DNA from 4 places in the Bacillus thuringiensis genome. Region 2 is predicted to be linked to each of the others. Evidence: riboswitches for the same ligand, from Rfam matches in the RefSeq annotation. Region 2 holds a riboswitch; each other region holds the start of a gene.

Region 1 (5,741 bases), 2.1 Mb from region 2:
GAGCTTTCCAAGTGTTGTTTTTCCTGAACCACTTTCACCAATAATGCCAAGTGTTGTTCCTTTCGGGATAGAAAGTGATATGTCTTTTAACGCTGTGATTTCTTTACTTTTACTTCCGTACGTTTTCATTACTTGCTTTACAGTAATTAAATCTGTCGTCATGAGGCATTCACCTTCTCTTTTGATTTCGCTTTATTATGCTCTAGAACATGCTGCCAACAATGTGAACTATGCTCCTTAGAATATGTTGTTCTCTCTGGGAAACGATGAATACATTCTTTTATCGCTACTGGACAACGATTTACAAAAGGACAACCAAAGCTATTTAATGTTTCAATGGAAGGTGTCGTTCCTTCTATAGCACGTAATACCTTTTCGGAATCATCCATATTCGGAATTGCTTGTAATAAACTTTTCGTATATGGATGTTTAGGAGAACCTATTACCTCCTGTATCGTTCCTTTTTCAACGACACGTCCCCCGTACATAACAACTACTCGATCAGCTACTTCACGTACAAGTGCCAAATCATGTGTAATTAATAAAATACTCGTATTTTGTTTTTCTTTTCTTTCTTTTAATAGCCCCATAATTTGTTTCTGAATCGTTACATCTAACGCTGTTGTCGGCTCGTCTGCAATTACAAGCTTTGGATGACAAGCAAACGCAATTGCTAAACAAATACGCTGCCTCATACCTCCGCTTAATTGATGTGGGTACTGTTCAAAGCGTTTCTCTGCTTCATGTATCCCTAAATCTGTTAACAAGTTAATCGCAATTTCCTTTGCTTCTCTTTTCGATTTTTTCTCATGTTGCAAAACTACTTCTGTAATTTGTTTGCCTACCTTCATCGTTGGGTTTAAAGATGAAAGCGGATCTTGAAATATAAAGGAAATATCTTTTCCGCGAATTTGATTCCATTCTGACTCTTGTAAATTCGTTAATTCCTTTGCTTGGAAAGCTATATTTCCATCATCAATATGAATTGATTCTTGATTCAAGCCGATAATGGATTGTGCTGTGACACTTTTTCCTGAACCACTTTCTCCTACAAGTGCAACTATTTCACCTTCGTTAATAGAAAAGGAAACATGTTTCACAATCGCTTGCTTACTATTCTCTTTTTCAACGGCTAACGTTACGTTTTCTAAAGATAAGATTTGTGCCATGTTTTTTCTCCTTTCGATTCCGTTTGACGATTTTTGGATCAATCGCATCTTGCAAACCATCACCAATTGCATTAAATGCGAACATAATGAGTGCAATCATGATTGCCGGGAAAAATAGCTGCCACCATTCTCCGCTCAATAATGTCCCAAGTGCATCATTCGTCATCGTCCCCCAACTTGCCGCTGGTGATTGTACTCCAAGTCCTATAAAGCTTAAAAATGATTCTGAAAAAATAGCTGCTGGAATTGTAAATGATAAATTTACGATAATAATCCCTGTTAAATTCGGAATTAAATGCCCATATATAATTTTCATATGTGATGTACCTAATCGCTCTGCTGCAATAACAAACTCTCGTTGTTTTAAAGACAATACTTGTGCTCGAATGAGACGAGCCATTCCAATCCATCCCGTTAATGCAAGGGCGATAATAATGGTGAAAAGACCTGGTTTCATAACAATTAATAGTAAAATAACAATTAATAAATATGGGATGCCGTATAATACTTCAATTCCTCTTATAATCCACTCATCAATTAACGTTCCAAGGCGATTACGCCCTCTCACATATCCACTAAATCCACCAATCAGTACACCAAGCCCTATATCGAGGGCAGCTGCTACTAATCCAACTGTTAGTGAAATCTTCCCACCAGCCCAAGTACGTGCCCAAATATCTCTCCCTAGATCATCTGTTCCAAACCAATGTTCACTACTCGGCGGTAAATTTGTTGCCTCTTTTACTTGTTCACTCGCAGTAAATGAAGTTAAACTTTCGCCAATAAGCGAGAAAACAATAATTAGCAATAACGTCACTGTTCCTAACACTGCGATTGGATTCGATATAAACTTACGAAACACTTCTTTCTTTCTGCTAATCGTTTGCTGATTTTTATTTATCGTTAATTCTTTTTTCTCTTCTTTCGTTAATAACTGTTCATTAATTTCATAAGCTCCCATTTAAATATCCCCCCTCCTTATGTAATAGAACGAATACGCGGATCAACAATGCGGTGAATAATATCTGTAATGAAAATACAAGCAATTAATAATGCACTATAGAAAATCGTTGTTCCCATAATCACCGGATAGTCTCGGTTAAAAATACTATCTACGAAATATTTTCCTAGGCCAGGAATTGAAAAGATTTTTTCAATAACGAAAGTCCCTGTTAAAAGTCCAGCCATTAACGGTCCCACAAATGTAAGTACTGGAACAATCGCATTTCGAAGAGCATGTCTTATAATAATCTTCTTAATTGGTATACCTTTTGCTCTTGCTAGCTTAATATAATCACTCTGCAGTACTTCGATCATATTAGAACGAACAAACCTTGTAATAACTGCAATTGGCCCTAACGCTAATGCAAAGGATGGCAATACCGTATGTTCGAATGTTCCCCAAGAGGCTACTGGTAAAAACTCAAATTGGATAGCAAATACTTGTATAAATAGTGGTGCTAAAATAAAACTTGGAATAGAAATACCTAGAATTGCGAGCAAACTCACACTATAGTCAATTACTCTCCCATGATATAGAGCAGCAAATGTCCCTGCCGCAATTCCTACCAACAATGAAATAACAAGTGCTTGTAGACCAATAATTGCTGATGGACCAAAGCCAGTTGTTATAATTTCTGATACACCTTGCCCGGTTGATTGAACAGATTCACCAAAATCAAAATGAACTACACCGTCTAAATAAGCAACATATTGATTCCATAACGGTTCATCAAGGTGATACTTCGCTCTCATGTTTTGGATCACTTCTTCAGGAAAGATTTTTGCATCTGATGAAAATGGATCTCCCGGAATAATATGCATAATTAGAAATGTCACTGTCGTAATAACCCATAGTGTGAACACCATAACCGATAATTTTTTAATTACATACACTTCAATAACCCCCTAAACACATGAATTTACTTTGTTTTATGAATGTACTTTTTCCATTACTCCCTTTTCTCTTTTTAGAATACAAAAAGCCTTGATCTTAAAAAATAAGATCAAGGCTTAACAAACAAAGGCCCATCACTTATCTTTCAAGACTTGCTTGCTGGAATTAGCACGGTGTTCCTATTACAGAACCCGCTGCTGAGGTGTCATAGGGCCAGTCCCTCTACCTCTCTGGATAAGTAAATTGCTATATTATTATTTGGTTCAAATTGTATATTTCGAATTATAATTCTGAAAAATTGAAAAGTCAATCAAATTGGATAAATTTAGAAAAATCAGTTTTTAATTCTTTTATCGAAATTACAGTTTTCGGCTTATCATAACAAGAAATGATGTTAAAGGAGTTATAAGATGGATCCCTTACTTCTTGCTACTATAGGATTATCCTTAACTATCGTTATACTTGTCATCATCGGCTTCTATAAACTCTTTATTAAAAAGAAACGTATCACTTCTTTCTTATACCCCTTTCGATAATATTACCGGGCAAACTATTTCCGAATTTCACGAAGAACAGAATATATTAGTATCCGAGGATGCAGACGGAGATGGTAAGAAGAAAAAATAACCTTGCACAGGCAAGGTTATTTTTTCGTTTCTGCTTGAAAACGTTTATAGTATGTCGATGCTGTTGCAAAATTAATTTCTATATCACGAATCAACGATGAATCTTCTTCTTTAGCTAACTTCTGTAATTTTTTCATCGCTTGTTCCGATTCATTCAAGAAACCAACATATACTTCATGTTCTTGCTCTTTCGACTTCGGCACACGAATTTCTTTACGTATATGATCAATATCTTCTAACATGCTCGTTGTTACCTTTTGCACATCTTCTTTATATGTAGCATTCGTTATTTCCTTACCGCCCTTTTCTTTTGCCACTTCAAATAACTGCAGTGCTTTATTAATTTCTTTATTCATTTTTATATCGTATTTTTCATGTACTGCAAGGTATTCTTTCATCTCTTCTGTTTGTTCAGCAGATTGCTCTACCTTTTCTTTCGTTTCTTTCGTATCTTTATTTCCATTACACCCTGCTAGAAGGAGCATACTTCCCATTACAGCAATACCCAAAACCTTCTTCATCTCTTCTTCTCCTTTTATCTACAGCTATTACTCATTATAGTTTCTTTTATCTCCACTTGTTATTATACCGAGAACGCCCTACTTTTTACACTTAAGACGACATCGTAATATATATACCAACATGTTTGTCACAGTATCGTCACTTTATACAAATAACTTTTGCAATGCTTTACTACATCACCTTACAAAACTGTAAGCACACATAAAGAACAAACCATGCTAGACTTACATATGCATAACGCAAACATATGTAAGTTTTTAAGGAGAATCATCTATGTACAACACAATGCCTTTTATGGGAGAAGATATTCGTGTCCTTATTCGCGAAAAATCACTTCATATCGAAAATACAGAGAGCCTTCGCCGCGTATTAAAGAAGAAGCATGCTCCATTTAAGTTAGCTCAATATTTAAAACAACAACATACAAATCAATTTCATACCGTGCTAAATATATCGGATAAATCATTAACAATCGAAATCATCGGTCATGTCTACATTGGAAACTTCGCAGATATCTTAAAAGAAATCCCACGTATACCGAAGATTGCTCCTATTATCGTTAAAAAAGCGTATAAAATTACGGACCATACCGATATTATCGACTGCGGGGAAAAAGAAGTCGATAGTAATCGCTGGGTGTGGGATAAACTTGCTGTTTTATATGATACGATCATGAATAATATGTATGAGGTATTTCAAAAAAATGAAAAAAAGAACTGATTCAAACATTCCCTTTGAATCAGTTCTTTTTTGTTAAGCCTCTAAATTTTGTCTTTGTTGCAGTTCAAACTGCTTCTCACTTCTTCTGGCCATAAATAGATAACATAATACTGCTCCTACTTCACAAAGCGCAATAACAACACCCATCGGTAACGCTGTATTACTCCCACCAATACCTACTAGAGGTGCAACAAGCGCTCCTGAAATGAACTGTAATAAGCCTAATAAAGCTGATGCTGTTCCTGCAGCTTGTTTTTGATTTCTCATCGCTAATGAGAACCCAGTTGTTGATACCACCCCGACACTTGATACAACAAGGAATAACGAACATAAAACACCGATTAAACCTATTCCTAGTACGATTGTCAGTAGTAAAGATAGGCCACCAACAGCTGCGATAATAATACCAGCAACAAATAATGTCTTCTCATTCACTTTCCCCGCTAAACGACCCGTTATCTGACTAGCAATAATAATACCGATGCCGTTAATCGCAAAGAATAAACTAAATTGCTGTGGCGATGCTCCGTATATGTTCTGCAACACAAATGGTGAGCCCGAAATGTATGCAAACATTGCCGCTGTTACTAATCCTTGTGACAATGCATATCCCATAAACAGACGGTCCTTTAACAATTTTCCGTACGTCGCCAAAGTCCCTGACAAACCACCCGTTTCTCTTTCTTCAGGAGGTAATGTTTCACGCAATACAAAAGTAGCTGAGATTAACATGAATACGCTAATTGCTCCAAGAACGATGAAAACACCGCGCCACGTTGTAAACTGTAATAATTGCCCTCCAATGAT
Region 2 (5,741 bases):
AAGAATCGTTTTTTAATATAAACATCAATTAAGCTCAAAATAAAAGAGCGCTTATTAAAAGCGCCCAGTAAAAACAGATATATGGAAGGATTTATTCAATCCCGTTCGGATCATAAGAATACTGTTGCTTATTCTCAATTCGCTCAATCACATCTTGCAGCTCATCTGGCTTCAGAAACTCAATAGGAGAGAAGCCCTTTTCAAACGTAAGTGTGTCTGCTTCAATCATAAGTACATATCGGTCATTTACCTTCGCAATATGTATTTGATCCCCGAAATCAGCAAGTAAAGCCTTCACAGAGATATGATCTGCTTTTAGTTTTAATTCCACTTCAGGAGCGTGCTCGACGATTTGGGCAGTTGCTTCCATTACTTCTTCGGTTGAAAATTGTTCCATAATTTCGCGTTTCGGACTGGCAGCCCATACTTCCATCGCTTGGTCGAATTGTTCGCGTTCTTCCGTACCTTCTTCAAATACATCTTCAATTTGGTCGTATACCATGTCCATTACCTGTGTTTTCATAATTTCAGGCATAGAGCGTTCATATTCGACGAATTTTAAGAAGTCTTCAAAGTAGCGGGCATGTGATGCTTGGTGTATTTTTAGTTCGCCTACTTCAACCATACCTTCTTCAGGCATGTATGGATACTGGATAGATTTCATATTCTTTGTTGTGATGGCCATTTCAACGTTACGAATCAGTGTTGATTCATCAGAAATAGAAGCAACCTTTGGTTCGAAGTCGCATTTCATTACGAATACGAATGGGTCATCAAAGTATTTGCGTAGTTTTGCCTGAGCAATTAAAAATACACCACCGCGTACAGCGCTTGTGTCAAGATATGTATAAACGAGAGGTTCGCTCATATCTTTAAAGTTGTCCTTTGTTTCTGCAAAGCGAATACGATTAAAAAGGTTGTAATGAGGGTTTGAATCAAGTTCGTGCCCCTCCTCTACAATAAAGCGACCAATTTTTGTTGGGGCTTGTTCTGTTTTTGCATGACGTTCTACTTTTCGCTTCGATATTTTTAATAACTCGCCATTCAAAAATTCTTTTAAGGAGCTATCTTCATATTCTTCAGCGTCTAAAGTTTGAAAATGTTTGTAGCGTTTATCAACTGCTTCACCTTTTCCTTCTACTTGTACAACATAAAAGGAAAGATAATTTATTTCAAAATCCATATTTATCACCTTGTTTCATTTCATTAACTCTTATCAGTATAGAGATGGAAAAAACTTTCGTCAATTTATATAAGGAAGGGGGAGCCCCTTCCTTATATAAATTTTATTTTTCCGATTAAAATCCGTCTTCTAATGCTGCGAATGGAATGTTTAGTCTGTTTTCTACCGTGCGTAAACGTTGGTTTAAGCGGTTTAGTCTACGTGTATGGCGCTCAACTGTATTTTCTAGTTGACGTACTCTTTGTTCAAGCTCATTTACGCGTCTTTCTAATTGACGATTTCCAGTGCCAGGAAAAGAGATTGGAAGTTGGAATTGTCTATTTTGGTCATATGGATTCGTTTGCTCTGCTTGATCTATATAAGATTGATATTGTGCTTGTAAGTCATACTGTGGTTGTTGGTATGCATATTGATTATATGGATCATATGGATTGTAGGGATACATAATAACATCCTCCATTTCTTTAAAATAGGTTGAATTCACCATAATGTATGTGCAAAAGCGGAGCGGTGGCACGGCAAATACCTATTTATGTTGATGAGATTTCTCTTTATCCCGCATTAACGGGCAGTAAGACCCCCACTGATTAAAGTTTCACTTTATAAAAAATAGCTTGAAGGTTTTTGATTTGAATTTCTTTTGCTTAATGGTATATACTGGATAAAGGGGAGAGTTTACATAAAAGTTACAATTCTATCAAACTCAAACTTTTATGTAAATATGTATAGACATTTATAAAAGAAAAGAGTAATTTATATAGAGTGAAAAATAACTTGTAACATTTTATAAACATATTGTAAAATGATTGTAACAAAACATACATAAAAATGAAATAAATACATAATAGTGATGTTGGGGAAAGGGAGAGAGTATATTGTTCCGTAAAGTAAAGGGTATATTAGTTGGGGTGTTATGTGTAGCTGTAGTGAGTGGCTGTGGTGCAAAAGTAAGTGATGTTGCATTGGTAAGTGATATTGGTGGGCACACTGTAGAGGCTAAAGCAGAAGTGCAGGATACTATTAGTTTAGTTGATGGCCGAACTGGTACTGAAGTGAAAAAATTAGATTTATCTGGTTTAGGCTATTTCGAAGATGAAGCGAAATTTAAAAAGTCTGTAACAAAGGTTGTTGGTGAGGTTGGAAAAAGCGTCGACAAAAAAATGGTTCCTTCACGTATAGCACCTGATGGAAGTTGGCAAGAAGGAAAACCTTCTTATGAATTAATGGAAAAAGAATTAGTAGATAAATTGTTAAATGTTGGTATGTGGGATGCTACGTATCAGTTGCCGATCGTGGAGAAAAAACCAGTCGCAACATTAAGTGATGCGCAAGGAAATGGTACGGTAATTGGTAGATATGAAACGAACTTAGGTGGTTCAACAGGTGGCCGTATTGAGAATATTCGTTTGTCAGCAGCGAGCATAAATGGAGTTGTGTTAGCAAAAGGAGACCGTTTCTCTTTTAATTCATTAATCGGTGATACAACACCAGATAAAGGATATCAATTAGGGAAAGAAATAGTTGATGGTAAATTAGTAGATGGATATGGCGGTGGTGTTTGTCAAACATCTTCAACTTTATACAATGCAGCAGATCAAGCTGGCCTGAAAATGGTGGAGAGAACTACACATTCTAAAACGGTAGGTTATGTTCCACAAGGAAGAGATGCTACAATTGCATATCCATATTTAGATTTAGTATTTGAAAATACGAATGATGCACCTGTGAAGCTTTATATGGGCATTCAGGGTGGAAAGCTAGTTGCTGAAGTACATAAAATGAGATAAGTATAATACCTTTATAAAAAAGCCATTATTTCTAAGTTTGATAGAATTAATGGCTTTTTTGTGCAATCAATATTACACCTCAAGATATAATGAACAGGAGGAAATTTAATAGGAGTAAGACAGTCTAAAAAAAGCATTAAATTTAATTCATAGTTTTCTTATTGACATTATTAGTAATGGGGTGTATTCTTCATAATAACAACTAAATAAATGGAAAAATTTATTGGTTTTCTTATCAAGAGAGATGGAGGGACTGGCCCGATGAAATCTCAGCAACAGGCTGTATCAAAGTACTGTGCTAACTCCAGCGAACGCAATAGGCGTTTGAAAGATGAGAAGAAATGGATTCACATTTAACTCTTCTTATATGCGTAAGAAGAGTTTTTTGTTTAGAGAGGGGGGATAGAGTGAAGTTTGATGTAACGTATTTTTTAGAAAGTTTTCCGCAATTATTTAAATATGTATACATAACTTTAGGGATTACTGTAGTTTCAATGATTATTTCCTTCGTTATAGGGATCGGCTTGGCGATCATAACGAAAAATAAAACGAAATATTTATATTCAATTGCAAGAGTGTATATCTCTTTCTTTAGAGGAACCCCGTTATTAGTTCAATTGTTTGTTTTATATTTCGGATTACCACAAATCTTTCCGACATTTACAGTGCTTACAGCTATGCAAGCAACTTTAATTGGCCTAAGTTTAAATAATGCTGCTTATTTATCAGAGATTATTCGAGGTTCATTAAATGCTGTGGAATCAGGGCAAATGGATGCCTGTTTATCAGTTGGAATGACAAAGGCGCAAGCGATGCGACAAATTATTTTTCCGCAAGCTATTCGTGTCGCAGTACCGTCACTTGGAAATAATTTTGTTGGATTGTTAAAAGAATCTTCGTTATCTTTTGCACTTGGGGTGGCTGAAATTTTAGCACAAGCGAAAATGCTAGCGGCACAATCATATCGTTATATGGAAAGTTATTTAGCGGTAGCGATAGTATATTGGATTATTACAATCGTAATTAGCTGGGGACAGAAAAAGTTAGAAAAGAAACTGGATGCACCATATTTGTAACAGAAATGAGGTGATATATATGATTGAGATAAGAGATTTGTATAAGTCTTACAAACATAATGAAGTACTAAAAGGAATTTCACTTACTGTAAATAAGGGAGAAGTAGTAGTCATTATTGGACCTTCTGGTTCGGGTAAATCGACATTATTAAGGTGTTTAAACTTATTAGAACAACCGAATGATGGCAGTATTAGAATTGAAGATTTAGAGATTTATGCGAAGAGACTTTATAAAAAAGAAATAATACAATTGCGTCAAAAAACGGCAATGGTTTTTCAAAATTATAATTTATTTAAAAATAAAACAGCATTGCAAAATATTACAACGGCATTAACGGTTGTACAGAAAAAAAGTGAAGAAGAGGCAAAGGGAATATCGAGAAAAATATTAAAACAAGTAGGCTTAGCTGATAAAGAAGATTTTTATCCAACAATGTTATCAGGAGGGCAACAGCAAAGGATAGGTATTGCTAGGGCAATGGCTTTAAATCCCGCAGTATTATTGTTTGATGAACCGACTTCCGCACTTGATCCAGAATTGGTGAATGAGGTATTGCAAGTTATTAAAGACTTGGCAAGACAGCACATAACGATGGTTGTTGTTACACATGAAATGAATTTTGCAAAAGAGGTGGCGGATCGCGTTATATTTATGGCTGATGGCATTATTGTAGAGCAGGGAACACCAGAAGAAATTTTCCGAAACCCACAAAATGAACGTACGAAAAAGTTTTTACGACAATTGAATGCTTCAGAAGAAGGCAATCATTTCGTTATTTAGGAGGAAGAATTGTGAGGAAATCATCATTATTACTAACATTAGTATTAACAGTATCAGTTGGAGTTTTATCAGCTTGTGGTTCAAATACAGCAAGCGAAACAACAAATGAAAAAGTAGTAAAAGTTGGGACATCTGCAGGTCGTAGTCCATTTATTTTTAAAGAGGGTGAGAAAGTAAAAGGTTTTGATGCTGAAATTATTGAAGCGGCTGCTAAAAAGGCTGGGTATAAAGTAGAATGGAATGTTTCTGATTTTGAGGGATTATTTGGCTTATTAGATTCAGGACGAATTGATACAATTGCAAATGAACTATCAGTTTCTCCGGAAAGAAAAAAGAAATATGATTTTTCAATTCCGTACGTGTATTCTGGTTCTGTATTCGCGGTGAAGAAAGATAATCATACCATTAAATCGCTAGAAGATTTAAAAGGTAAGACTGTAGGTGTCGGGCTTGGTACAGCTGGAGAGCAAGAATTAAAAGCATTAAATAAAAATAATGCTTTTACAATTAAAACGTTCTCAGAGGATCCGACAGCGGAATTGAATGAAGTAGGACTTGGACGCGTCGATGCCTATTATAATGATAAAGTTCAAGTAGAAACAACTATAACAAAGGCGAAATTGGACAACGTCAAAATAGGATTTGGTCCACTTGAATGGGGAGAGATTGCATTTCCATTTGCAAAAAAGAGTGAAAAGTTAGAAGATATAAATAAAGCGTTGAAAGAATTAGAAAAAGATGGCACATTAAGTGATATATCGAAAAAATGGCTAAAAGTTGATGCTACGAAAAAACAAAATTAAGGTGTATTCGTTGAATGGAGTTATCGCCTATCAACTGATATAAAAAATTAAAGGAAACTAGAGAGGAAGTTATTCATGGTACAAATTCATACGAAAACACGTATTGGTCAT
Region 3 (5,741 bases), 530 kb from region 2:
TTAGCAGTATGGACACGCATCCACTCTGGAAAACGAATATCATAACAAATTGTTCCAGCACATTCAACATCATCTAGCTTAAATTCGCCCGTACTATTACCAGCTATTAAATATTTATGTTCATCCATAAGCTGAAATAAGTGTACTTTACTATATTCGTTGACTAGCTGTCCTTCATTATTTACAACATACATCGTATTTGTAACGCCTTGCTCCGTTTGCTTTGCTATGGACCCACCAACAATATGTACATCATATTGCTTCGCCCATTCTATTAACTTTTCTTTCGTTTCCACTCCATCCCTATCTGCAATTTCAGAAAGTCTCGTTAAATCATATCCTGTTGTCCATAACTCTGGTAAGACGATAACATCTGGCCTTTCCTTCATAGCTTCGCTTATTTTATTTTTAGCATTCTCAATATTTTTTTCTACATCTCCAAAAACAATATCCATTTGAATACATGCGACTTTCATTTTTTCAGCCCCATTCTTATTTTTCTCTTTACAAAATACTGGAAAGATTATATCATTTGTCACTAGAATTGTAACAACTTTCAAAAGAGGTGGAAAGTATGAAATTATTTCAACCTTCTGAGATAGTAACATCATTGCCAACACAATTTTTCGCTTCACTTGTTGCAAAAGTTAACAAAGTCGTTGCAGCTGGTCACGATGTTATTAATCTAGGTCAAGGTAATCCAGATCAACCAACACCGCAGCATATCGTAAAAGCTTTACAAGATGCTGCCGAAAAGACCATTCATCATAAATATCCGCCATTTCGCGGACATGAAAGCTTAAAGGAAGCCGTAGCTACATTCTATAAATGTGAATACGGCGTCGAATTAAACCCAAAAACTGAAGTTGCTATTTTGTTTGGCGGAAAGGCTGGACTAGTAGAATTACCGATTTGTTTTACAAATCCTGGTGATACGATTCTCGTTCCGGATCCAGGCTATCCAGATTATTTATCCGGGGTTGCCTTAGCAAAGGCACACTTTGAAACCATGCCACTTATTGCAGAAAATCATTTTTTACCGGATTATAAACAAATTGATGACTCTATCGCTGAGCAAGCAAAGTTAATGTTTTTAAACTATCCAAATAACCCTACCGGTGCTACTGCATCAAAAGATTTTTTTGATAAAACCATTCACTTTGCTAATAAACATAATATATTAGTTGTTCACGATTTCGCTTACGGCGCTATCGGATTTGATGGTCAAAAACCTGTTAGTTTCTTGCAAGCAGATGGTGCCAAAGATACAGGAATTGAAATTTACACTCTATCGAAAACTTTCAATATGGCTGGCTGGCGTATTGCTTTTGCAGTAGGGAATGAAAGTGTCATTGAAACCATTAACCTATTGCAAGATCATATGTATGTTAGTATTTTTGGTGCAGTTCAAGATGCTGCCCGCGAAGCACTATTAAGTTCACAGTCTTGCGTAATAGACCTTGTAAATAGTTACGAATCTCGAAGAAATGTCCTTATAGAAGCTTGTCATTCCATTGGTTGGAATGTTGATATTCCAAAAGGATCATTCTTTGCATGGCTTCCTGTACCAGAGGGCTATACATCTGAGGAATTTTCTAATATTTTATTAGAAAAAGCACACGTTGCAGTTGCTCCAGGTGTTGGCTTCGGTGAGCACGGCGAAGGTTATGTTCGCGTTGGGCTCCTGCATACAGAGGAGCGATTGCGGGAAGCAATTAATCGAATTGAGAAATTAAAAATTTTCAAAAAGCCATTGACAACATGAAAAATATCTGACAAAATTCAGTTATCTTAAAAATTTAAACATTTCTAAATACTTCTTATCAAGAGCAGGTGGAGGGACGAGCCCGACGAAGCCCGGCAACCGATCTACAATTGTAGACACGGTGCTAATTCTCGCAGCATTATGCTGACAGATAAGGAGCTGGTTGTAAAAAAACCTCTCCTTAGCTGAGAGGTTTTTTTATTTAACTAGGGGGTTATAACAATGAGCGGAATTATAGCGACGTATTTAATTCATGACGATTCACATAACTTAGAAAAAAAGGCGGAACAAATTGCACTCGGATTAACAATTGGTTCTTGGACTCATTTGCCACACTTATTACAAGAACAATTAAAACAGCATAAAGGCAACGTCATTCATATTGAGGAATTAGCTGAACAAGAACATACGAATTCATATTTACGCAAAAAGGTAAAACGTGGGATTATTAAAATCGAATACCCGTTATTAAATTTCAGTCCAGACTTACCAGCGATTTTAACAACTACATTCGGAAAGCTATCCCTTGATGGCGAAGTAAAATTAATTGACTTAACTTTTTCAGACGAGTTAAAAAAACATTTTCCTGGTCCAAAATTCGGGATAGATGGTATTCGAAACCTTTTACAAGTGCATGATCGTCCCCTTTTAATGAGTATTTTTAAAGGAATGATTGGACGAAATATTGGGTATTTAAAAACGCAATTACGTGATCAAGCAAGTGGTGGTGTAGATATAGTAAAAGATGATGAAATATTATTTGAAAATGCATTAACACCACTTACGAAACGCATTGTATCTGGAAAAGAAGTTTTACAATCCGTATATGAAACATACGGACATAAAACGTTATATGCCGTAAATTTAACAGGACGAACTTTTGATTTAAAAGAAAATGCGAAACGTGCAGTGCAAGCTGGAGCTGATATTCTATTATTTAACGTATTTGCTTACGGACTAGATGTACTACAATCACTTGCAGAAGATGATGAAATCCCAGTTCCTATTATGGCACACCCTGCTGTAAGTGGTGCTTATTCGGCATCGAAGTTATATGGAATTTCATCTCCATTATTACTTGGAAAGCTACTACGTTATGCTGGTGCAGATTTTTCTTTATTCCCGTCTCCATACGGAAGCGTTGCATTAGAAAAAGAAGAAGCTCTCAGCATTTCAAAATATTTAACTGAGGAAGATGCATTTTTCAAGAAAAGTTTTTCTGTCCCATCTGCGGGTATTCACCCTGGTTTCGTTCCCTTTATTGTACGAGATTTCGGTAAAGATGTTGTTATTAATGCTGGCGGCGGGATACATGGACATCCAAATGGAGCGCAAGGCGGTGGTAAAGCTTTCCGTACTGCAATTGATGCTACTTTGCAAAATAAACCACTCCATGAAGTAGATGACATAAATTTGCATAGTGCACTACAAATATGGGGAAATCCCTCTCATGAGGTGAAATTATGAGTATTCAAGTATTTTGTGATTTCGATGGCACGATTACAAATAATGATAACATTATGTCCATTATGGAAAAATTCGCACCACCAGAAGCTGAAGAAGTAAAGAATAGAATTTTATCACAAGAGCTATCTATTCAAGAAGGTGTTTCTCAATTATTTCGATTAATACCTACTCATCTGCACGATGAAATTATTCAATTTTTAATAGAAACTGCTGAAATTCGTAATGGTTTTCATGAATTTATACAATTTGTAAATGAAAATAACATTTCTTTTTACGTTATATCAGGTGGAATGGATTTCTTCGTCTATCCACTCTTACAAGGGATCATTCCAAAAGAACAAATTTATTGTAATGAAACAGACTTTTCAAAAGAGTTCATTACAGTTAAATGGCCTCATTCTTGTGATGATCATTGTCAAAATTATTGCGGATTATGTAAATCATCATTAATTCGTAAATTAAGTGATACAAATGACTTTCATATTGTAATTGGTGATTCTATTACTGATTTACAAGCTGCGAAACAAGCTGATAAAGTATTCGCTCGCGACTTTCTTATTACAAAGTGCGAAGAAAATCATATTGCTTATACACCGTTTGAAACATTTCAAGATGTGCAAGCTGAATTAAAACTTTTGTTGGAGGTGAGGGCATGAAACAACTTTTTCGTCAGTGGTATGACTTGAGCGAGATAAAAAAAGAATTAACAACTCGAAATTGGTTCCCAGCAACAAGTGGTAATATTTCTATAAAAGTTAGTCATGAGCCACTTACTTTTCTCATTACAGCAAGCGGTAAAGATAAAACAAAAACCACTCCAGATGATTTTCTATTAGTAGATCATGTAGGAGTTCCCGTTTTAGAGACTGAATTACGCCCTTCAGCAGAAACAATATTGCATACACATATTTATAACAATACGAATGCTGGGTGCGTACTTCATGTTCATACAACTGATAATAATGTCATTACAAATTTATATAGTGATGCAGTTACCCTTCAAAATCAAGAAATTATTAAAGCTCTCGATATTTGGGAAGAAGGTGCAACAATTCACATTCCTATTATCGAAAACCATGCCCATATCCCAACGCTTGGAGAAAACTTCCGAAAGCATATACAAGGTGATTCGGGAGCGGTATTAATCCGTAACCACGGTATTACCGTATGGGGCCGAGATAGCTTTGATGCAAAGAAGAGATTAGAAGCTTATGAGTTTTTATTCCAATTTCATATAAAACTATTATCAATTCAAGGAGGCGTTTCTAATGGCGCAAATTCGTATTCATGAAGTAAATACTCGTATTGAAAATGAAGTAGAAGTATCTAAATTTCTACAAGAGGAAGGCGTTTTATATGAGAAATGGAATATTTCTAAACTTCCTACTCATTTAAATGAAAATTATTCTTTAACAGATGAAAACAAAGCTGAAATATTAGCTGTTTTTTCAAAAGAAATTGCTGATGTTTCAGCACGTCGAGGTTATAAAGCATATGATGTAATTTCACTTTCAAATAGCACACCTAACCTTGACGAATTATTAATTAATTTCCAAAAAGAACATCATCATACAGACGACGAAGTTCGCTTTATCGTCAGTGGTCATGGCATTTTCGCTATTGAAGGCAAAGATGGGAAATTCTTTGATGTTGAACTTGAGCCAGGCGATCTAATATCTGTTCCTGAAAATGCAAGACATTATTTTACCTTGCAAGATGATCGTCAAGTTGTAGCTATTCGTATTTTTGTGACAACTGAAGGCTGGGTTCCAATCTATTAAGGTAGTTAGTTGAATAAAAGGACTTGGACCCCCTTTTCCAAACTTTTATTCACTCTACATATATACATCCTCCTATGGAACAGGCTTATTTCACTTTTGAAATAAGCCTGATTTTTTATTTACTCAAAAGTACCATTTCACCACAAATTTAACGTCTTGATTTTTCAAGTGTATTTTTCGAACATTTTTTGAACATTTATTGAATTTTTTCTGAAAATTCTGTTTTGTATGTGATATACTACAATTAACTAAGAAGGAAAATAATATCGCAAACAGAGGGGGATAATCATGAGCTTACTTATCGCACTTATACTTGGAGTTACATGTGGAGCATTTCCTGTTATTTTAGGAGCTATTATGGAAGAGTTAGAAATTGGTGTTTTAGGATTTGTCGCATCTTGTGTAAGCGCTTTATTGTTTGGTTTATTCGGCGCTATTCCTGTTTCAATTCTGTGTGCTTTTTATATAATACGCCATGCTCGTACAAAACAATTTGGTCCTAATCACATCGCACAAATTATCCCATTCCCGGTTGAACGGTGCCGCCGCGCTTCTAACTTATAATTATAAAAATTAAAGATGACTAAATAAATAAAAGTCCTCAAATGAGGACTTTTATTTATTTTCTTCTAGAAATTGAAACAATTCTTGTAGATGTAGGGCATCTTCACCATAGCTAACAGATACATGAAATATACCGTCAATCTCAGCTTGCATATAAAGATCCA
Region 4 (5,741 bases), on a different replicon from region 2:
GTTGTACTACTTGACTATCACTTGCGCCCTATTTCCGAATACAATAACACTAAAGCATCTATTCAAATTTTAAAAAAGCTTTTTATAAACGGGCGTAAACTACCGTTATCAACAATAGAAATTGTTACTTTTTCTCTTCTTACTAAAACTCGTGATACAGTTTCAATTTTTCCCATCTTTACACAGAATAATCAATACAGCTATTTAGTTATAGACGGCTTTATTTCACCTTTAAATCGTTCAATGGTATTGGCTGTTGAACAAGCTGCAAACGTCCTTGCTTTTGAATTAATAAAAGAACATTCTTTAAGACAATACTCAAGACGCATTCAGGATGAATTTTTTACGAATGTTATTAATAGTGTTTTCTCTACTCAAAATGAAATTATTAATCTAGGAAAAGAATTTCATTTATCATTTGATCAAAAGTATATTTGTATTATAGGAAAAATAGATATAAAAGAATTCACTATGTCATTTATGGAATATCAAGAAGAAAAGGATCTTATATATGACTTGATAGAGGAAGAACTAAATTCTTATACTGCAAATGTTCATTTATTCATAAAAGATGATATGTATGTTTTGTTGGTGAATTGTGATGGCATTTGGAGACAAACTGAAAAAGAACGAATGATCTCTTTATTAAAAAACATACAGGTGAAAATCTATACATATTTTCAAAAAAGCATATCTTTTGGAATTGCTAATTCTAGCGAACAATTGTTACATATATCTCATTCATTTAAAGAAGCAACAGATGCATTTTACTACGGTGAAATATCAGGGAGTAAAGAATTTATTGAGATCTATCAAGCAAAAGAAATCTCAGCGATTTTACGTATGATTCCACAAGAACAATTAAAAAAGTTCTATGAGAGCACACTACATTCACTTGCAAATGAAAATGAAAAAGATCATGCTGTACTATTGCACACGTTATCTGTTTATTTAGAAACTCATTGTGCAATATCCGAAACTGCTAAACGTTTATTTTTACATCGTAATACCGTTATTTATCGTTTAGAGAAATGTGAAGAAATACTTGGACGAAACATAAAAGATCCAAACGAAACTTTACAATTAAGAATTGCATTTAGAATAAAACCATTAATCCATGTATGATATTTATATAAATTAAAAGCTCGTAAATAAATTTTAATATCTGAGGTCTGATATTGCATAATCGTAAATAATAAAAATATAAAGTTCTCATATTTACTAAAGGTAAGTAATCCTTCTATTTTATTTTTCTACAATACAATTACGTTCTTACAGTGGGGCACCAGACATCTATCAACTTAAGAATGGAAACAAAGTGTACTTTCATTTTGTGAGGTAAAGCATTCCTAAAATAGAAGCATACTCTTAATAATACGCATACCAAATAAACCCTATCGTTTTATTAAAAATCCAGGAAATAGTAATGAAATCCTATATTTATACGATTGAATATAATGTCACACATTTTATAAGGTAAAAAGGAAAGGATAGATGAACAGGAGAGCATACCTGTTTACATCTACCCTTTTTTACAACAATATGACCATATTAACTACTACAACTTTTCATATAATTATTGAACTATTTTTTAAATAAATAAATTAACCTCTTCGTTAACTTTATTTACGAATAAATGGTCCCCTTCACCTTCAATTGGATCAACTACATCTTCATTAAAAGATTCAGCATGTTATCTACCATATCTATTAAACTAGCGGTTTTTATTTTCCCTGATTCCTTTCCATACCTAAGGTACCCAAAAGTCCAGAAGATTTCCGAGGCTACCATCCACATTTGTGTCTCTGAAAAAACATTTTGTGCCACTAGATGAAACTGTAGATTCCTTAACAAGCTAAATCATGAAAATACACACAAAAATAGATTATCAATCATTACATTACTGCTTTGCTTCGTTCGAATAGAAAAACTCGGAAGAACGCCACTTGTTCGATATCCCCTCAATGTGATAAGGTGTCGTTCTGCAGCATCCACCTATTAAACGTGCACCTGCTTGGTACCATTCTTCAGATTGAATATCCAACGCGTTACATTGTTCATAATCATGCCATGTTTTTGTTTCTGGATTATAAGTTTCACCAGAGTTTGGATAAACAATAATCGGTTTTTTGGTGTTTGCCCTCAACTCTTGGATTGCACCAGTCACAACGTTTACTGGCGCACAATTGATGCCTATTGCTACAATTTGTTCACTTTTCTCAAAAGCTCGTGCACACTCCACGAGTTTCATACCTTCACTAATCTCTTTCTCATTTTTTAGCGAAAAGGTAAGCCACGCATATGTTTCTGGAAACTCACGCAATAATGTATCTAATACTCTTGCTTCTTGCAGGGAAGGGATCGTTTCAAATGCCAATAGATCTGCACCTGCTTCAATTAACGCGGACATTCTCGAACGGTGAAAGTCTGCTAATGTTTTATCTGTCACACCATAGTTGCCTACATACTCTGAACCATCTGCAAGGTAAGCCCCGTACGGCCCAACTGATGCAACAACCAATGGTTTAGCCCTATTCGTTTGCTTATTTTCCTTCCAAAAATCATCTCTTGCCCTTCTTGCAAGTAACACCGTTTTCTTAATTAATTTCAAAGCTTCCTGTTCTTGTATTCCACGCGTGGAAAAACCACTAATAGTAGCTTGATAGCTTGCTGTTATGGCACAGTCCGCTCCAGCAATAAAATAATCTAAATGAACCTGATAAATTAGTTCTGGATTTTCTAGTAACACACGTGCCGACCAAAGGGGATCGTCCAAATTACATCCATGTGCCTCCAATTCTGTAGCTAATGCTCCGTCAAGAATCATAATGGAATGTTGGGATAAAATATCATCAATTGGGTTGATTTTGTTCGACATAATCTACGCCCCTCTTTTTTAGATTTTTTTTTAGATAATAACTTCCATAGCAAAACAAAATAAACGGTATGCCGCAATATAAAGCGATTCTCTGTGTTGGATCGAATGCAATTCCAATACACGATGCCAGACAAAGGATGAAAGAAGCAATTGGTACTAATGGATATAGTGGTGTGCGATAAATCAAGTCCTTTTCAGAATTTCCTTCTTTCAAAAATTGTCTGCGAAATAGGAACTGGGAAGCACTAATACTCATCCAAACTACAACTACAGCTAGACCGGAAATGGAAACAAGTACGATATAGACAGTATCTGGTGCCACAATACTCGAGAGCAAAGCCAAAGCTCCACCCACCATGCTGAAAATGACGGCGTTGATTGGAACACCTTGTTTTGTCATTTTTCCAAAAATCGGGGATATCGTATTCTTATTAGCAAGCGACCAAAGCATTCTAGAGGAGGCATAAAGGCCTGAGTTTGCCGCAGATAAAATGGCTGTTAAGATAACGAAATTCATTATGTCAGCTGAATATGGCACCCCAATTCGTTCTAGAACTGCAACAAAAGGGCTCTCTAATACCCCTGTATCGGAAATAGGCAATAACGCAGATAAAACAACAATCGTTCCTACAAAAAAGATAATCAATCTCCACAGAGTAGTTCGAATGGCCTTCGGTATCATTTTTTCCGGGTTCGCTGTTTCTCCAGCTGCAATGCCTATTAATTCTGTTCCCGAAAAAGCAAAATTAACCGCAAGCATGGTCATTATAATGGCCGTAGCACCATGGGGAAATAAACCTCCACTTGTATAATTAGAAAAGAATGGTGCTGCTTTTGAATGGGTCATCGGAAGAAACCCTAGCATTGCCGCTACTCCTAAAACAATAAAAATCACAATAGCTATAACCTTTATCGATGGAAACCATCGCTTCATAAGTAATCCTGCGGCTGTAAATTCAGAACCTAAAGCAACAGTCCAAGTTAACCAATACAACCAGGCTACTGTATACCCTGTACCCGGTCCAATGTATTTAACTGCATAACTATGAAATGCGCCAGTTTCAGGCATATGTACGGAAAGCTCTCCTAAACATAGCATAACTAGATAAACCACTAGCGCACCAATTAGATAGGATAGAATTGTTCCAAACGGGCCAACTTGTTGAATAGTGTAACCTGGGCTTAAGAATAAGCCAGTTCCAATCACCCCACCAAGTGATAGCATGACTAAATGACGTGCTTGCATTTTCCTTTGAAATTCTTGCCCATTTTTGTTCTCCATTTCTAATCTCCTTTAGTTACTATCCAGAAAAAACAAAAGCGCACTCTAAAAAAGAGGGCGCTACTGACAAATAAAAACGAAAGCTCTCATCTATCAGGATTATCACCCGCTGGAATTAGCACAGTGTCTACTTAAGCAGACCTGTTGCTGAGGTTTCATAAGGCCAGTCCCTCCACCTCTCTGGATAAGAAATATTTTTTTTATAACCTTATCAATCCATTCAATAACTGTCAAGATAATTCTGTTTTTTTAAAAAAATTACCTATTATAGAAATACAAAAAATAGATTATTACTATAAACACAACCCACTCCTTCTTGGGTATTATTTAAAAATCGAACATACAAAACCTCATCTATTTACGATTCGGTTCACAAGCACTTCCTCAAAATTTGATGCACTTCTAAATATCTTCTTACTTCTTTGGCTATGGGGATCACCGCAACTTAAGGACGTGTGACGAGACCACATCGCCATCAAGCTAAGAAAAGCGAATACCCAAAAACGAAAAAATGTACATCTCCAGGAGGAAATGTACATTTTCTTGTTTGGGGTGTTATAAAATCCTTAAGTTGATGGGCGTGTGGTGCTACTCCAAGATACTTCACATCAGACAATAAAACAGAAATTGAATTTGAATAAGCATTCCTGCGGGAGTGCTTATTCATTTTATTTACAGGAAATTATCACCATTTGTCGAATTATATAAGCTGAAGGGTGATAAAAATGAGTCATAGAAATCTTTTTATGCTGGCAATGAATACGTAAAAACAAAAACATTCACTTATAGCGGTTAATAGGAGGGATTATCGTGAAAAAATTAGCTACAATTGCGTTGACTGGTGCGTTAGCTTTAGGCGGTTTAACGGTTATAAATTTAGATACACCAAAGGCACATGCTGATGAATTTAATGAGGGCTGTCATTATATTTGTGGTCCTAGCGAAACGGTGAACGGTGTTACAGTTCAAGTACATTCTACACAAGTTACTTTTGGCAACAGTACAATTGCAAGAATTACAAACAACCGAGCTGAAGATATTTATTACAATGTTAGCCTTGAGAAAAAATATGGAGATAGCTGGGGAGAATTTGAAACTAGTTTCCATTGGCAAAATCAATGGGTTCCAGCTGGCTCAAATGATGAAATTTCAACTTTCACAGGATATGGCCAAAACATTTACGACACTGGAACATACCGCTACAAAGTTGAAGTTGTAAGTGCTGATGATTCTGTAGAGACGATTTATACAGCAGGAATGACGGTAACAGGGCGATAACTCATGACTGAGCTTTATTATTTATGATTGTATTTTCGATAATATCATTGATAATTGCGTTGATATTAATATTCTATTATTGAGTTTTATCCTCTGTTCATAAATTGGTTAAATATCTTTTACCAATTATATTATCAAGATACACCTCCCCTGGTTTAGCAATGGAAATATTTGGATACTTATATTAGTGAAGAGTATGTATGGATCTACAAAACTGAATAACCATTTCTACCATGTTATCATCTTCAACAAAAAAACTCCTGATTAACTAGGAGTTTTTTTTCTTGCTGCTTTATAAAGTAC

The links. A riboswitch is a leader RNA that binds a small molecule or an ion and turns the genes downstream of it on or off. The one in region 2 is predicted to bind S-adenosylmethionine.
Positions count from the first base shown of each region.
Region 1: linked by a shared signal. The riboswitch ahead of AC241_RS01055 (ABC transporter permease) and the one ahead of AC241_RS17350 (amino acid ABC transporter permease) in region 2 are both predicted to bind S-adenosylmethionine.
Region 3: linked by a shared signal. The riboswitch ahead of mtnW (2,3-diketo-5-methylthiopentyl-1-phosphate enolase) and the one ahead of AC241_RS17350 (amino acid ABC transporter permease) in region 2 are both predicted to bind S-adenosylmethionine.
Region 4: linked by a shared signal. The riboswitch ahead of AC241_RS27995 (amino acid permease) and the one ahead of AC241_RS17350 (amino acid ABC transporter permease) in region 2 are both predicted to bind S-adenosylmethionine.

Region 1 covers NZ_CP012099.1:179,218-184,958, reverse strand. Annotated here, with positions in the region: gene AC241_RS01070 (ABC transporter ATP-binding protein) at 1-162, opposite strand, end outside; gene AC241_RS01065 (ABC transporter ATP-binding protein) at 159-1,169, opposite strand; gene AC241_RS01060 (ABC transporter permease) at 1,126-2,130, opposite strand; gene AC241_RS01055 (ABC transporter permease) at 2,148-3,065, opposite strand; SAM riboswitch class I at 3,202-3,307, opposite strand; partial or broken gene AC241_RS01050 (DUF3951 domain-containing protein) at 3,477-3,693, shown strand; gene AC241_RS01045 (hypothetical protein) at 3,710-4,213, opposite strand; gene AC241_RS01040 (hypothetical protein) at 4,488-4,934, shown strand; gene AC241_RS01035 (multidrug effflux MFS transporter) at 4,968-5,741, opposite strand, start outside.
Region 2 covers NZ_CP012099.1:3,377,670-3,383,410, reverse strand. Annotated here, with positions in the region: gene AC241_RS17365 (DUF3900 domain-containing protein) at 92-1,183, opposite strand; gene AC241_RS17360 (hypothetical protein) at 1,299-1,628, opposite strand; gene AC241_RS17355 (VanW family protein) at 2,059-2,970, shown strand; SAM riboswitch class I at 3,200-3,308, shown strand; gene AC241_RS17350 (amino acid ABC transporter permease) at 3,378-4,046, shown strand; gene AC241_RS17345 (amino acid ABC transporter ATP-binding protein) at 4,066-4,827, shown strand; gene AC241_RS17340 (amino acid ABC transporter substrate-binding protein) at 4,839-5,630, shown strand; gene AC241_RS17335 (VOC family protein) at 5,706-5,741, shown strand, end outside.
Region 3 covers NZ_CP012099.1:3,903,538-3,909,278, forward strand. Annotated here, with positions in the region: gene AC241_RS19955 (carbon-nitrogen family hydrolase) at 1-560, opposite strand, end outside; gene AC241_RS19960 (pyridoxal phosphate-dependent aminotransferase) at 575-1,765, shown strand; SAM riboswitch class I at 1,818-1,923, shown strand; gene mtnW (2,3-diketo-5-methylthiopentyl-1-phosphate enolase) at 1,988-3,232, shown strand; gene AC241_RS19970 (2-hydroxy-3-keto-5-methylthiopentenyl-1-phosphate phosphatase) at 3,229-3,888, shown strand; gene AC241_RS19975 (methylthioribulose 1-phosphate dehydratase) at 3,885-4,523, shown strand; gene AC241_RS19980 (1,2-dihydroxy-3-keto-5-methylthiopentene dioxygenase) at 4,501-5,013, shown strand; gene AC241_RS19985 (hypothetical protein) at 5,302-5,577, shown strand; gene AC241_RS19990 (DUF3909 family protein) at 5,629-5,741, opposite strand, start outside.
Region 4 covers NZ_CP012100.1:167,843-173,583, forward strand. Annotated here, with positions in the region: partial or broken gene AC241_RS27985 (PucR family transcriptional regulator ligand-binding domain-containing protein) at 1-705, shown strand, start outside; gene AC241_RS35310 (helix-turn-helix domain-containing protein) at 844-1,125, shown strand; gene mmuM (homocysteine S-methyltransferase) at 1,901-2,878, opposite strand; gene AC241_RS27995 (amino acid permease) at 2,853-4,160, opposite strand; SAM riboswitch class I at 4,244-4,351, opposite strand; gene AC241_RS28000 (hypothetical protein) at 4,971-5,438, shown strand; gene AC241_RS34945 (hypothetical protein) at 5,684-5,741, opposite strand, start outside.